One region of the Furfurilactobacillus curtus genome, then DNA from elsewhere that is predicted to be linked to it. Evidence: a T-box and tRNA genes for the amino acid it is inferred to sense, from the RefSeq annotation. Region 1 holds a T-box; the other holds one or more tRNA genes.

Region 1 (7,735 bases):
CGGGTTCAACACGACCAATTATCCTTTGCACCATTTTTGCCAAAGAAATGGACTAGTTATACCTTCCGGCAATTGTTCCGTGGGCGGTTAATCGAAGTTCACGTAGATCAGAACGATACGCGGGTTAAATTGATCACCGGTGACCCATTAACGATCATGGTGCACGATCGACCAGTTGAACTTGCTTAAAATAGCGAGCTATGAAATTTAGTGACAAAGCATCGTCTTCTAACTGAGAGACGATGTTTTTGTGTTACTTGGCGAATGATTCGGGGCCAAACTTCCGCCAAGTGCTTCTTGATGGGAAATTAGGCGATTTCCTTTACTTAGCAGTCAAATAGGTTAGAATAAAGCGCAAAGCGACTCAATATTGGCGTTTGATTCGTGAGATTTGTTAATGACTGATAATGACAAAGAAATGGAGTGGTCTCTGTGGAAATCGTTGCAAATGACGTAAATGTTCAACTTATCGGCGAACCATTAGCGGTAGGTGATCCATTACCGCACTTTAAAGTGTTTAACGCCGATAACAGTAAGGTTAAAATGGCCGAATTGACTGGCCGACCGCTGGTGATTAGCGTGGTACCTGACTTAAATACACCTGTATGTTCCGCGCAAACCCGTAAGTTTAACCTTGAGGCTGACCAACATTCAGATATTCGGTTCATAACGATTTCTAAGAATACCCCAGCTGAACAAGCTGACTGGTGTGCCGCTGAAGGGGTTAAAAACCTGACAGTCCTTTCTGATGAAGAAGAATCATTTGGTTATGCGACTAAGTTACTCATTCCTGATCTGGATGTTTTGGCCCGGGCTGTTTACATTATGGACGCACAAGGAACTGTCGTTTATCGGCAAATTGTGGCCAATATTGGTGATGAACCAGACTATGCAGGAGCCATTGCTGCGTTAGCGCAGTTCCAACAGTAAGTGTCCCGCCTTCAATTTGTTATGACGACTCCTTTTGGTAGGGACGCGGGTTGTTAGAACTAATTTATGGCATAGTCTGCACTTGTTATCGGATGATTTTTTTCATCCATACGCGCCATTACGGCTTACCGCTTACTTAAGACATTATCGCTGACGATCGGCAGACACCTGTTTCACAGTGAGGTTGGTCTTGACGCATCGTCATGAACAGCTTATGATTAAACAAATTAAAAACCAGTAAATGCGGTGCCCGAGAGAGTAGGATAATTCAGACTTTCAGCAAGCCGACGGTGATGAAAGTCGGTAGCCTGGTTATGACGAAGGTAACTTGGAAGCAATGCTGCTCAATATCTGTGAAAAGATGATAGGCGGTGTCGATTCACGTTCGTTACACGTGCTAAGTGGGGTATTTATGGCCCAATTTAGGTGGTACCGCGAGTTAATCGTCCTAATGTTGTGTTAGGGCGATTTTTATTTTGGTTTTAAAAATGACTGAATTGAAAGGGAATGATGAAATGGCAAAGGATTTACCGACTAAATATGATCCGAATCAGGTAGAAGAGGGACGCTACCAAAAGTGGCTGGACGAAGGGCTGTTTAAACCCTCAGGTGATCAGACCGCAAAACCCTATTCAATTGTGCTACCACCGCCTAATGTTACGGGAAAGCTTCACTTAGGCCACGCATGGGACACAGCGTTACAGGACATGTTAGTGCGATATAAGCGGATGGAAGGCTATGACACGTTGTGGGTTCCAGGGATGGACCATGCGGGCATTGCGACCCAAGCTAAGGTGGAGGCTCGATTACGTGAACAGGGACTAACCCGGTATGATCTAGGCCGCGATAAATTCATTCAACAGGTATGGGATTGGAAGGATGAATATGGTAAGACCATCCATAAGCAATGGGCTAAGCTGGGACTTTCAATGGACTACAGCCGCGAACGTTTTACCCTCGACGATGGGTTGTCAGAAGCCGTTAAAAAGGTCTTTGTTACTCTGTATGAAAAGGGTCTGATTTATCGTGGTGAGTATATTATCAACTGGGACCCGCAGGCGCGAACGGCATTATCTGATATTGAAGTTATTCACGAGGATGATAAAGGGGCCTTTTACCATGTGAAATATCCCTTTACGGATGGCGCCACGTTTGATGGTAAAGATTATATTGAAATTGCCACAACCCGACCGGAAACCATGTTTGGTGACGTAGCTGTGGCCGTTCACCCGAGCGATGAGCGGTACAAAAATTTAGTCGGCAAACACGTCAAGGTGCCATTGGTCGATCGAGAAATACCGATTATTGCAGATGAGTACGTTGATCCAGAATTTGGTACAGGGATGGTTAAAATCACGCCCGCTCACGATCCTAACGATTTTCTCGTGGGGAATCGGCATGATCTAAAACGAATCAATACGATGAACGAAGATGCAACGATGAATGAAAACGCCGGCAAATACAACGGTATGGATCGATTCGACGCGCGGATTGCAATTGTCAAAGATCTGCAGGCCGGTGATTGGATGTTGAACATCGAACCCATTACTCACTCGGTGGGACATTCAGAGCGGACTGGTGTACAGGTTGAGGCTCGTTTATCAACCCAATGGTTTGTCAAAATGAAACCACTGGCCGATCAGGCGTTGGCACATCAGAAGACGGATGATAAGGTTTCGTTTTGGCCAGCACGCTTTGAAGATACCTACGAACAGTGGATGGAAAACGTACATGATTGGGTCATTTCTCGACAGCTATGGTGGGGACATCGGATTCCTGCTTGGTATAATAAACAAACGGGCGAAACTTACGTCGGGATGGAAGCACCAACGGATGCAGAAAATTGGGAACAAGATCCGGACGTGTTAGATACCTGGTTTAGTTCAGCACTGTGGCCTTTTTCAACAATGGGTTGGCCTGACGAATCAGCTCCTGACTTTCAGCGTTATTTCCCAACGGATGCGTTAGTGACTGGTTATGATATCATCTTTTTCTGGGTCTCACGAATGATGTTCCAGTCAGTTGAATTCACGGGTCATCGGCCGTTTAAGGATGTATTGATGCATGGGCTCATGCGTGATTCACAAGGTCGTAAGATGAGTAAGTCGCTTGGTAACGGGATTGACCCAATGGATGTCATTGATCAATACGGTGTCGATGCAATGCGGTGGTTCTTAGCGACGGGATCAACGCCAGGACAAGATGTTCGGTACGATTCAACGAAGCTTGATTCGGCTTGGAATTTTATCAACAAGATTTGGAACGCCAGCCGATATGTCATTATGAATTTAGGGGACATGGAAGCACCTAAACTGCCGCCAAAATCGGAGTGGAACTTGGCTGATCGCTGGATTTTAAATCGCCTCAATCAGACGACGGCCGATGTCCACCGATTATTTGATAAATATGAATTTGGTGAAGTGGGCCGCGCGTTGTATAACTTCATTTGGAACGACTTTTGTGATTGGTACATCGAAATGACTAAAGAAGTTCTATCCGGGAATGATGAGGCGGCTAAGCAAGCAACGCAAAATGTTCTGGGGTATGTGTTGGATCAGACCTTGAAATTAATGCATCCGATCATGCCATTTGTTACTGAGGCTTTGTGGCAAGAGATGCCACACCAAGGCAAATCAATTATGATCGCCGATTACCCAATCGTGCATGATGAATTGGCAGATAATCAGGCTCAAACAGATATGAGCAAATTAATTGAGCTGATTAGCGCGGTTAGAAATATTCGTGCGGAGGCTAATGCCCCAATGAGTAGTGCCGTTGATTTGCTCATCAAAACGAACAGTGCTGATTTGAAAGATTTGTTGATTAACAATGAAGAGTTTGTTGCCCGATTCTGTCACCCACAAGAATTAAAAATTGGCGCAGATGTCGTCGCGCCAAAATTGGCCATGTCAGCGATTATTACAGATGCAGAAGTTTATATGCCACTTGCTGAACTGATTAACTTAGATGACGAAATTGCTCGCCTGGAAAAAGAAGTCGGGAGTCTGCAGCAGGAGGTGAACCGTTCTGAAAAGAAGCTAGGCAATGAGCGCTTTGTCAAAAATGCGCCTGTTGAAGTGGTTGAACAAGAACGTGCCAAACAAGTGGATTGGCAACAAAAATTGGCAGCGGCTAGCAGCCGACTTTCCGCTGTGAAGGCTAGTCGAGAGGCTAAATAAATGTTAACGGTTATCTGAGTTATGCGAATGTAACGGACCCCTATCTCCCAAAATTCGGGACCAGGGGTCTTTCGTTTTAAAAGTCAGCAAAATAACTTATAGTTACATTTGGTAGGCACGCTGGATCTTAAGTAATCGATTGCCAGGAGGATATTAATGATTGAAACATACGATGAAGCCGTGGCCTACATTCATGGCCGGTCGCGATTCAAAAAATCACCTGAGCTTACGCGAATGCGAGCCCTGTTAGCGGCCCTGGATCATCCGGAAACAGACGTCAAAATGATCCATATCGCTGGTACAAATGGCAAAGGCTCGACTTTGACGTTTTTACGTGGACTATTGGCGGCTGATGGATTAACGGTAGGCACCTTTACGTCGCCATTTTTAATTGAATTTAACGAACGCATTAGTGTTGACGGTCAACCGATTAGTGACGCCGACATTTTAAGGCTTGTTCAAAAAATTGCGCCGATTGAAGCGAAGTTAGATGCGACCTTACCCGATGGTGGGCCAACCGAATTTGAAACATTAACGGCGATGATGTTGCTCTATTTTGCTGAAGGACATGCAGATATTGTGTTAGTGGAGGCAGGATTAGGTGGCCGGTTTGACTCGACTAATGTGATCACACCACTAGTTAGTGTGATTACGACGATCGGGTTAGATCATATGAAAATGCTCGGTGACACGCTGGCACAAATTGCGTGGCATAAGGCCGGTATCGCGAAGCCAGGTGTTCCCCTCATCACAGGGAACATCACGAACGAAGCTGCACTAGCACAAATTAAGCAGGTTCTTCAGGAAACACGAACTCCCTGGTTAGCAATGAATCGTGATTTTGCCACTGTTGATCAGAATGCGACTGGTTGGCAAGAGCGCTTTACATTTGATGGGTTCGGCGTTCATTTAAAAGGCTTAACAATCAAGATGTTGGGACGTTATCAAATTGATAACGCCGCAACAGCCATTGCTACCTATTTGACTTACCATCAGCGGCTGAATTTACCCGTAGATGTTAAAACAATTCGGAGCGGACTAAAACAGGCGATTTGGGCGGGGCGATTTGAAAAAGTCAATGACCAACCATTAGTGGTGATTGACGGGGCACACAATGAACCGGCCATTGAGGAATTAGCCCAACTGATCACATCACATTTTGCCACGCAACAAGTCACGGTTATTTTTGCCGCCTTAGCAGACAAGGCTTATCAAGCGATGACGCATACGTTAATTGGCTTACCTAATGTCAGGTTGGTGTTAACTCAGTTTACCGGACCTGCCAATCGGCAAGCTGCCAATTTACATGAATTAACGTCCGGCTTGCCTGTTGAGGTGCCGACTTTTGAACATTGGCAGCAAGCGATCGCGGATACCGCTGAGCAACTTTCAGCCGATGATGTTTTGATTATCACTGGTTCGTTATACTTCATCAGTGATGTGCGCCGTTTGTTTAAATGAATTAGTGAATGGTTGATTTTTTCGTGGTTAATTGATGAATTCCCGTATGTATGATTAACGTCATAAAGGGAGGATTTTAATCAAATGGTGGAAAAATTAACGCGCCAAATTGGTCTAAAAGTTGGACAGATGGCCGGTTCCAGTCGAAGCGTCGGGGTTGCACTGAGTGAGGAATTAAGCGGTTTAAGGCAAGAAACATTATTGTTGCTGACGTTAAATGTTAAAAATCAAGTTACGACTCGACATGAAATTTTTCGTGGAACGGTGGACGCTTGCATTGCTCATCCACGGGATATTTTTTACGAAGCAGTGACCGCGAACGCAGCGCGGATTATCATTGCTCATAACCACCCTAGTGGCGTGGCCACGCCATCACCTAGCGATGAGGCTTTTGGGCAACGACTATGGTTAGCTGGTCAATTGATGGGGATTGATTTGCTGGATTGCTTTGTCGTTGGTGTTCACGGGTACTTCAGCTTTAGTGAACATGATTTATTTAGCAAATTGACGATGCCGACACTACCGATGTGAGCAACTGACGTAAGATCTTAATCAGTCTTAAGGAACGTTAAAATTGTAACCGACAGCGGAAACCATCTGTTTTCGCTGTTTTTTGTATGGTATACTTTTTCCGATATGATTTGGGCCAAGGGTCTTTTGTGAAGGGAAGAAATACTGTGTTTGGATTAGGACAAAAAAACATCGGCATTGATTTAGGCACGGCGAACACACTCGTTTATATCGAGGGTAAAGGGATCGTGCTGCGTGAACCATCAGTGGTTGCACGTAATACGAATACTGGGGATGTCGTCGCTGTTGGTCAAGAAGCACGGAAAATGCTTGGTCGAACACCAGGAAGCATTTCAGCAATTCGTCCCATGAAGAATGGGGTCATTGCGGATTATGATACGACTGTCGCAATGATGAAATATTATATTGAAAATTCCCTCGGCCGTACGACCGAGAAACCATACATTATGGTTTGTGTGCCAAGTGGTATTACCGAAGTTGAAAAACGGGCGGTAATTGATGCGACGCGGGTCGCCGGTGCACGTGATGCATACGTGATTGAGGAACCATTTGCCGCCGCAATTGGCGCTGGTTTACCAGTAATGGATCCAACGGGGAGTATGGTTGTCGATATTGGTGGTGGAACGACTGATGTTGCCACTATTTCCTTGGGCGGTATCGTGTCTAGTCGCTCTATTCGAATGGCTGGCGATAAGCTAGATGAGACGATTGTGGCGTTTGTCCGACAGAAGTATAATCTACTGATCGGTGAAACGACGGCGGAAAATCTTAAGATTAAGATTGGTTCTGCGTCCATTGAAGAAACTGCTGGCATGGATAGTGAATCCGTCCGCGGGCGCGATTTAATCTCTGGTTTACCAAAAACCATTGAAGTCACGGCTGAGGATGTGGCGACCGCGATTCATGATACGATCGAAGAAATTATCGAAGCCATTAAAGAAACATTGGAAGAAACTTCACCCGAAATTGCCGCCGATGTAATCGATCATGGCATCGTGCTCACGGGTGGTGGCGCATTGTTGAAAAACTTGCCCGATGTCATTTCTGCCGCGACAAAAGTTCCAGTATTTGTGGCTAATGAACCGCTTGATTGTGTCGCAATCGGAACCGGGGAATCACTCAAGAGTATTGAAGTTATGAAACGGCGTAATCGATAGGCATTAATAGGGGTGGAACAAAGGCAGTGGTGGCTTTTTAGAAAGGCCATCATAGTGAACAAATTAAGGTTCACGGCTATTTTGTTCCACTTTTTTGATGGCAGCCTAACGTGGAGGGAACACATGCACAGATTCTTTTCAAACCGACGATTAGTGATCATTGCATTGGCCGTTATTACCTGTCTGGGATTAATGACGGCTTCGGTTGCGTTACGCAATCGTCGCAATACACCACCGCTGATTCAACAATTCGGCAATGACGTGGCTGGCTTTGCTGATCGAGTCATTAGTATTCCAGCCGGGGGGATTGGCTCTGGTGTGAACAGTATTTCTCAACTATTGAGCACATATGATGAGAACCAACAATTAAAACAACAGGTTGATCAATTAGCTCAAGATAAAGTTCGCCTCCAAGAAATGACAAAGGAGAACCATGAGCTGCGCCAGGAGTCTAAGTTGGATGCAAGTTTGTTGGAT
Region 2 (7,735 bases), 100 kb from region 1:
TTCCAAACGAACTTGGAGATAGCTGGTTCTCTCCGAAATAGCTTTAGGGCTAGCCTCGGATTAGAGCATCATGGAGGTAGAGCACTGTTTGAACTAGGGGCCCGTCATGGGTTACTGAATTCAGATAAACTCCGAATGCCATTGATGTGTTATCCGGGAGTCAGACGATGAGTGATAAGATCCACCGTCGAAAGGGGAACAGCCCAGATCACCAGTTAAGGTCCCAAAATATGTGCTAAGTGGAAAAGGATGTGGAGTTGCACAGACAACTAGGATGTTGGCTCAGAAGCAGCCACCATTTAAAGAGTGCGTAATAGCTCACTAGTCGAGTGATTCTGCGCCGAAAATGTACCGGGGCTAAGCACATTACCGAAACTGTGGGTGCCACGTAAGTGGCGCGATAGGAGAGCGTTCTATGGGCGGAGAAGTCAGACCGTGAGGACTGGTGGAGCGCATAGAAGTGAGAATGCCGGTATGAGTAGCGAAAGATCAGTGAGAATCTGATCCACCGAATGACTAAGGTTTCCTGGGGAAGGCTCGTCCACCCAGGGTTAGTCGGGACCTAAGGCGAGGCCGAGAGGCGTAGTCGATGGCTAACAGGTTGAGATTCCTGTACTAGTTAAACGTGTTTGAACAATGGAGGGACGCAGAAGGCTAAACGATCCAGACGGATGGAAATGTCTGGTCAAGCAGCAAGGTGGTTCATGAGTTAAATGCTTATGAGCTTAACACCAAGCTGTGATGAGGACCGAATTTAGTAGGGAAGTCGTTGATGTCACGCTGCCGAGAAAAGCTTCTAGTGAGCGTTTAATTACCCGTACCGCAAACCGACACAGGTAGTCGAGGAGAGTATCCTCAGGTGAGCGAGCGAACTCTCGTTAAGGAACTCGGCAAAATGACCCCGTAACTTCGGAATAAGGGGTGCTGCACTAACGTGCAGCCGCAGTGAAAAGGCCCAGGCGACTGTTTATCAAAAACACAGGTTTCTGCAAAATCGTAAGATGACGTATAGGGGCTGACGCCTGCCCAGTGCTGGAAGGTTAAAAGGATGGGTTAGCGTAAGCGAAGCTCAGAATTGAAGCCCCAGTGAACGGCGGCCGTAACTATAACGGTCCTAAGGTAGCGAAATTCCTTGTCGGGTAAGTTCCGACCCGCATGAAAGGCGTAACGATCTGGGCACTGTCTCAACGAGAGACTCGGTGAAATTATATTACCCGTGAAGATGCGGGTTACCCGCGACAGGACGGAAAGACCCCATGGAGCTTTACTGTAGCTTGATATTGGGTGTCTGTATAACTTGTACAGGATAGGTAGGAGCCGTAGAGCTCGGGACGCTAGTCTCGAAGGAGGCGTTGGTGGGATACTACCCTTGTTATACGGCCACTCTAACCCGCGCCACTTAGCGTGGCGGGAGACAGTGTCAGGTAGGCAGTTTGACTGGGGCGGTCGCCTCCTAAAAGGTAACGGAGGCGCCCAAAGGTTCCCTCAAAATGGTTGGAAATCATTTGTAGAGTGTAAAGGCACAAGGGAGCTTGACTGTGAGACAGACAGGTCGAGCAGGGACGAAAGTCGGGCTTAGTGATCCGGTGGTACCGTATGGAAGGGCCATCGCTCAACGGATAAAAGCTACCCTGGGGATAACAGGCTCATCTCCCCCAAGAGTCCACATCGACGGGGAGGTTTGGCACCTCGATGTCGGCTCATCGCATCCTGGGGCTGTAGTCGGTCCCAAGGGTTGGGCTGTTCGCCCATTAAAGCGGTACGCGAGCTGGGTTCAGAACGTCGTGAGACAGTTCGGTCCCTATCCGTCGCGGGCGCAGGAAATTTGAGAGGAGCTGTCCTTAGTACGAGAGGACCGGGATGGACATACCGCTGGTGTACCAGTTGTGCCGCCAGGCGCATCGCTGGGTAGCTATGTATGGATGAGATAAACGCTGAAAGCATCTAAGTGTGAAACTCGCCTCGAGATGAGATTTCCCATTCCTATATGGAAGTAAGACCCCTCAGAGATGATGAGGTAGATAGGCTAGAAGTGGAAGTGTGGCGACACATGGAGCGGACTAGTACTAATCGGTCGAGGACTTAACCACGAAGTGGTGGTCCGGTTAAGATAAAAAGAATCAGATTCAGTTTTGAGTGGGTAACCCTCAGAGTGTGGTGATGATGGCACGAAGGATACACCCGTTCCCATGCCGAACACGGAAGTTAAGCTTCGTCGCGCCAAGAGTAGTTGGGGGATCGCTCCCTGCGAGGGTAGGTCGTCGCCATGCATTTTGGAAGATTAGCTCAGTTGGGAGAGCGTCTGCCTTACAAGCAGAGGGTCACAGGTTCGAGCCCTGTATCTTCCATTTTTGATGAGCCGTTAGCTCAGTTGGTAGAGCATCTGACTTTTAATCAGAGGGTCGACAGTTCGAGACTGTCACGGCTCATTGCCCTTAGAGGGTAGTGAAATTTTCGGTTAACGCCGACTTAGCTCAGTTGGCAGAGCATCTGTCTTGTAAACAGGGGGTCGGAGGTTCGAATCCTCTAGTCGGCATTGTACCATTTATATATTTATGCGGAAGTAGTTCAGTGGTAGAACATCACCTTGCCATGGTGGGGGTCGCGGGTTCGAATCCCGTCTTCCGCTTTGCCAATTTCTATAATGCCGGGGTGGCGGAATTGGCAGACGCACAGGACTTAAAATCCTGCGGTCAGTGATGACCGTACCGGTTCGATCCCGGTCCTCGGCACTTTTTGCACCCATAGCGCAACTGGATAGAGTGTCTGACTACGAATCAGAAGGTTGTAGGTTCGACTCCTACTGGGTGCATTGCAGAGTAATCTGCGTAGTATTTCGGGAAATAGCTCAGCTTGGTAGAGCACCTGGTTTGGGACCAGGGGGTCGCAGGTTCGAATCCTGTTTTCCCGATTTATAAATAGCTTGTTAGTTATTTATGATCGCGGTGTAGCTCAGCTGGCTAGAGCGTCCGGTTCATACCCGGGAGGTCGAGGGTTCGATCCCCCCCGCCGCGATTGGTACTTATGGTGAACTTGGACCTTTAGCTCAGTTGGTTAGAGCAGACGGCTCATAACCGTCCGGTCGTAGGTTCGAGTCCTACAAGGTCCACTATTAAGTGGCCGTATGATCATTACATTATATGGAGGATTACCCAAGTCTGGCTGAAGGGAACGGTCTTGAAAACCGTCAGGTGGGTGTAAGCCCACGCAAGAGTTCGAATCTCTTATCCTCCTTTCATCATTTACTATTATCGCGGGGTGGAGCAGTCTGGTAGCTCGTCGGGCCCATAACCCGAAGGTCGTTGGTTCAAATCCAGCCCCCGCAATTTTGGTCCCATGGTCCAGTTGGTTAGGACGCCTGCCTGTCACGCAGGAGATCACGAGTTCGAGTCTCGTTGGGACCGTTATGGCTCGGTAGCTCAGTCGGTAGAGCAATGGATTGAAGCTCCATGTGTCGGCAGTTCGATTCTGTCCCGCGCCATTATAACCATGTTATGCGGGTGTAGTTTAGTGGTAAAACCGCAGCCTTCCAAGCTGCTGTCGCGAGTCCGATTCTCGTCACCCGCTCCATGGGCGCATAGCTCAGCTGGTTAGAGCGCACGCCTGATAAGCGTGAGGTCGGTGGTTCGAGTCCACTTGTGCCCACTTGGTTTTGGGGAAGTACTCAAGTGGCTGAAGAGGTGCCCCTGCTAAGGGTATAGGTCGCGAAAGCGGCGCGAGAGTTCGAATCTCTCCTTCTCCGTTGGTAGTAGGTAGTTTTAGATAGTTTATTAATGTTGACCCCTTGGTCAAGTGGTTTAAGACACCGCCCTTTCACGGCGGTAACATGGGTTCGAATCCCGTAGGGGTCATTTTAAGTTTATATTATCGCGGGGTGGAGCAGTCTGGTAGCTCGTCGGGCCCATAACCCGAAGGTCGTTGGTTCAAATCCAGCCCCCGCAATTATAAAAGCCTGCCTATTTGGTAGGCTTTTTTGTTGAGCTCCGTCAGCTAGTGATGTGATGCCTGGGACCTAGTCGAGACTTGTCATTCGGTCGAATTGCCAACGTTCAAGTTCTCCGCTAACGCTCGCCATATTCGGCTCGCTGTGCTCTGTGTCTTTAGTGCTTTTAATGACTGCTAATAACAGTTTATGAGAGAGGCGAACGTTAATGGATAAACGAATTCAGTCAGCTTGGGGACCAACCCAAGCCATTGATGGGGTGGCAGACTATCGGCAAGATGAGCAGTTTCATGCACTGGGAACGAATGTTCAATTGAGTATCTTTGGCGCCAACCAACGTCAATGGTTAACGAAGGCCCACGAATTAGTCATTAACTACGAAGACCAATTGACCGTGAACCGAAACACCTCAGAGGTTATGGCGATTAATCAGGCAGCTGGAAAGTATCCTATCCAAGTGTCAGACAGCACTTACCGCTTGATTGAGCTTGGCGTAAAAGCGAGCTTAGAAAAGAGTGGCTTTAATATCGCAATTGGCCCATTGGTTAAATCATGGCAAATCGGTTTTGCCGATGCCCATCGACCTTCACCAACTGATATTGATGCCGCCTTGGCGCTAATTGATCCCCAGAAGATACATTTAGATGCTGGCAACCGGACCGTTTATTTGTCACAGGTGGGCATGAAACTTGATTTGGGAGCAATCGCTAAAGGTTATATTGCGGACCGTATAAAAGACTTGTGGATGGCTGTGGGTATTTCAGCTGGATTGATTAACTTAGGTGGAAATTTATTGTTTGTGGGAGCTTCCCCCCATACTACTGATCGTGCTTGGCGAATTGGGGTTCAAAACCCATGGGCCAGTCGAGGAGAGCCACTTGCTACAGTCAATTTACCGGCTTGTTCAGCGGTGACTTCTGGCATTTACGAACGCCATTTGACAGTTGGACAACATGACTACCATCATATTTTAGATTCTCAGACAGGCTATCCTTTCGAAACCGATTTGGCGGGGGTGACGGTCTTCAGTCGTCATTCCATTATTGGTGAGGTTGAGTCGACCCGGTTGTTTTTTGCTGGTAAAGCACCACAAAATTGGTTGCAAGAGCATCCAGATTGCCTAGGTGCAATTTTTGTTAACCAACAGCATCAGGTCGAAATTGTTGGGCTTGATCCAGCAATCGTGAAGCTTAATCAAACAGATTCACAGTGAAGCCAGTGGACTTGTTGGTGAGCTTCACTCAATAAGCTGGCGATACACGTCAAAAAGAGTCTAGAACAAAACTGAAATCTAAATTTCATTTCCAATATAACTAGCCAAAATACGGGACATAAGTCAAGCGACTCCGCCTAAAAGCGAACCTAAAATGATGAATAAACCATCATCATTCGCAGTTTGCCCTTAGAGCTCGTCACTTATCGACTTATGTCCCGCTCTCGTTTTTGTTACTTATTTAAATTAATCGTATTGTAGGATGTCTCACGGAAATTATACTGAGACTGCTTATAGAATGGCTTAAAGGAACTAAATGAGTCGCTGGCGATCCACTCATGGTATGCGTTGACATGATCCCAAATCGATAACAGGACATATTCGCTGGTGGCTCGTCGATTTTGTAAAAGCAGGAAGCGTTGTAAACCAGGAGGGGTGGGTTGGTCAAAAAAATGATCAACGCTGGCGCGTAAAATTTTTGTGTGATCTTCGTCCAATTGCAAATTCAAGAATGAATAAAAGGCGTTCGCGTCACCAGCTGCGGGTTGTTTATCGGCAAGTATCTCAAAACGAATCGGATTTGAAAAAACATTTGGTCGTTCGCTCAAGTCCAATAACATAAGGTGAGCAACGCCACTTGTCTCCGATAGTGAGATCAGGCGATTTTGTGGATTGGAATCCTGAATCTTTTGTAAAATTGGTTTGGTACCAAATGCTAATGTAACTTCATTTGCCATGGGACTACCTCCATCTTTGGATACCCTAATTATAGGTAGTTGCTGGTTGTTCTGCAAAATAAGACGCTTACAATAAGTGAAGAAAGTGAAGGTGAAGAGCTGTGAAATTAACAATATTAGGTTATTATGGCGGTTATCCATTTAATGGCGGCGGCACTTCAGGTTATTTGATCCAATCCCAAGGCTTCAATCTAATGCTTGATGCCGGTAGTGGTACATTATTAGCCTTACAGAAGGTTTTGGACCCCTTACAATTGGATGCATTGTTACTTAGCCATTATCATCAAGATCATATTGCCGATGTGGGTGTATTGCAGTATGAGTGGCAATTGCAAACTGGTCCCCGTAAGCAGGACGTTTTGCCGATATACGGACACATGGAAGACCCGCTGAACTTTGCCGCTTTAACTTGGCCCGCGGCCACCATTGGAAAAAAATATGATCCGAATAGCGCTCTAGAACTTGGTCCTTTCGTCATCACATTTTTGCGAACCATTCATCCAGTGCCAACATTTGCAATTCGAATTGTGGAAAAGAAAACAGGATCTGTACTGGTTTACACGGCTGATAGCGCCGCAATGCCAGCGTTAAATGATTTTGCCGCCAAGGCAAATGTCTTAATGGTGGACACGAATTTTTTTGCTAATCGAACTGGACAATTATGGCATATGACAGCTCCACAAGCAGGACAACTTGCCCATCAGGCGCAGGTGAAAACATTGATATTAACGCATTTACCCCAGATCACCTCATTTGAGGAGTTAAAACAGCAAGCATCAACTAAGGCCGGAGCCGCCATTAAGGTGTTAGTCGCGGCAGATGAAAAAAATATAGAAATTTGATAAAAGTGGTGCTATTTCACTTACAAAAAGAAAGCAAAGTTCAATGATAACAAGGATTTGAAAACTTTTTCATCATTTTTTATTTATTATAATGATACGTTTTTTTGATATGTGTACCACAAAAATAAAATACGATATTAGATAATATGTATTTTATTTTTGCTTTAAATGAACACTTATTAAATTTAAGACTTTTATCAATCCGCTGGTTAAGGCGAACATTTGTTTGAAAAAGACTTTTCTTTTGATGACTTTCGCTGTACAATATACACATTGAATGAAACTTGTCATTCAAAAGGTGAATTAAGGGGGACGACAAATATGAGTAACCTAGTTACGCTCTATACCTCGCCAAGCTGCACGTCTTGCCGTAAAGCTCGCGCATGGCTTACTGAGAATAATATTCCTTTTACTGAACGGAATATTTTTGCCGAACCACTCTCAACTGATGAAATTAAAACGGTTCTCCGAATGACCGAAGATGGAACTGAGGAGATTATTTCGAAGCGTTCCAAGATTTTTCAGGATCTACACATTGACCTCGATGATCTTCCAATGAACCAGTTGATTGATTTGGTTCATGAGAACCCTGCGCTGTTACGCCGACCAATTATTATGGACGATAAGCGACTCCAAGTCGGTTATAATGAAGACGAAATTCGTCGTTTCTTGCCTCGCGACGTACGAGCGCTTGAATTAGCTGAGGCACAGCGGTTGGCTGATCTTTAAGCTAAGTTTGATGATTGATTTGCAAGCGACCCGATCTATGGGATAATATCTATAGATCGGGTCTTTTTATTATCCTGACGCCGGAGCAACGATTGTCTTAATTATGGTTGCTTAAACTTTACTTTACGACACAGAAGACTAAAATGTTGATAAACATTAGGGTGGAATTCCTGTCGCGAAAGGGGTGTTTCGCATGGAAATGGAACGGATTAACGAAAACACAATTCGCGTTCTAATCGGTAACGATGATTTGTCAGCTCGCGGCATTACC

Evidence for each region. The T-box of region 1 lies ahead of ACYQ0Y_RS03665 (valine--tRNA ligase). A T-box ahead of a tRNA ligase gene usually reads a tRNA of that ligase, here a tRNA-Val.
Region 2: it encodes a tRNA-Val, which carries the amino acid that the T-box ahead of ACYQ0Y_RS03665 (valine--tRNA ligase) is inferred to sense. The anticodon was not compared.

Annotation. Positions count from the first base shown of each region.
Region 1 is NZ_BAAHXU010000001.1:706,418-714,152, reverse strand. It holds gene ACYQ0Y_RS03675 (glycoside hydrolase family 65 protein) at 1-189, shown strand, start outside; gene tpx (thiol peroxidase) at 433-930, shown strand; T-box leader at 1,168-1,384, shown strand; gene ACYQ0Y_RS03665 (valine--tRNA ligase) at 1,446-4,109, shown strand; gene ACYQ0Y_RS03660 (bifunctional folylpolyglutamate synthase/dihydrofolate synthase) at 4,266-5,570, shown strand; gene ACYQ0Y_RS03655 (JAB domain-containing protein) at 5,655-6,101, shown strand; gene ACYQ0Y_RS03650 (rod shape-determining protein) at 6,248-7,258, shown strand; gene mreC (rod shape-determining protein MreC) at 7,382-7,735, shown strand, end outside.
Region 2 is NZ_BAAHXU010000001.1:602,489-610,223, reverse strand. It holds rRNA gene ACYQ0Y_RS03190 (23S ribosomal RNA) at 1-2,090, shown strand, start outside; rRNA gene rrf (5S ribosomal RNA) at 2,154-2,270, shown strand; tRNA gene ACYQ0Y_RS03180 (tRNA-Val) at 2,276-2,348, shown strand; tRNA gene ACYQ0Y_RS03175 (tRNA-Lys) at 2,357-2,429, shown strand; tRNA gene ACYQ0Y_RS03170 (tRNA-Thr) at 2,464-2,536, shown strand; tRNA gene ACYQ0Y_RS03165 (tRNA-Gly) at 2,558-2,629, shown strand; tRNA gene ACYQ0Y_RS03160 (tRNA-Leu) at 2,647-2,732, shown strand; tRNA gene ACYQ0Y_RS03155 (tRNA-Arg) at 2,739-2,812, shown strand; tRNA gene ACYQ0Y_RS03150 (tRNA-Pro) at 2,838-2,911, shown strand; tRNA gene ACYQ0Y_RS03145 (tRNA-Met) at 2,942-3,015, shown strand; tRNA gene ACYQ0Y_RS03140 (tRNA-Ile) at 3,036-3,109, shown strand; tRNA gene ACYQ0Y_RS03135 (tRNA-Ser) at 3,143-3,234, shown strand; tRNA gene ACYQ0Y_RS03130 (tRNA-Met) at 3,253-3,326, shown strand; tRNA gene ACYQ0Y_RS03125 (tRNA-Asp) at 3,331-3,404, shown strand; tRNA gene ACYQ0Y_RS03120 (tRNA-Phe) at 3,409-3,481, shown strand; tRNA gene ACYQ0Y_RS03115 (tRNA-Gly) at 3,497-3,570, shown strand; tRNA gene ACYQ0Y_RS03110 (tRNA-Ile) at 3,572-3,645, shown strand; tRNA gene ACYQ0Y_RS03105 (tRNA-Ser) at 3,655-3,742, shown strand; tRNA gene ACYQ0Y_RS03100 (tRNA-Glu) at 3,779-3,851, shown strand; tRNA gene ACYQ0Y_RS03095 (tRNA-Met) at 3,869-3,942, shown strand; gene ACYQ0Y_RS03090 (FAD:protein FMN transferase) at 4,152-5,156, shown strand; gene ACYQ0Y_RS03085 (antibiotic biosynthesis monooxygenase family protein) at 5,390-5,893, opposite strand; gene ACYQ0Y_RS03080 (MBL fold metallo-hydrolase) at 5,995-6,735, shown strand; gene spxA (transcriptional regulator SpxA) at 7,057-7,464, shown strand; gene ACYQ0Y_RS03070 (adaptor protein MecA) at 7,658-7,735, shown strand, end outside.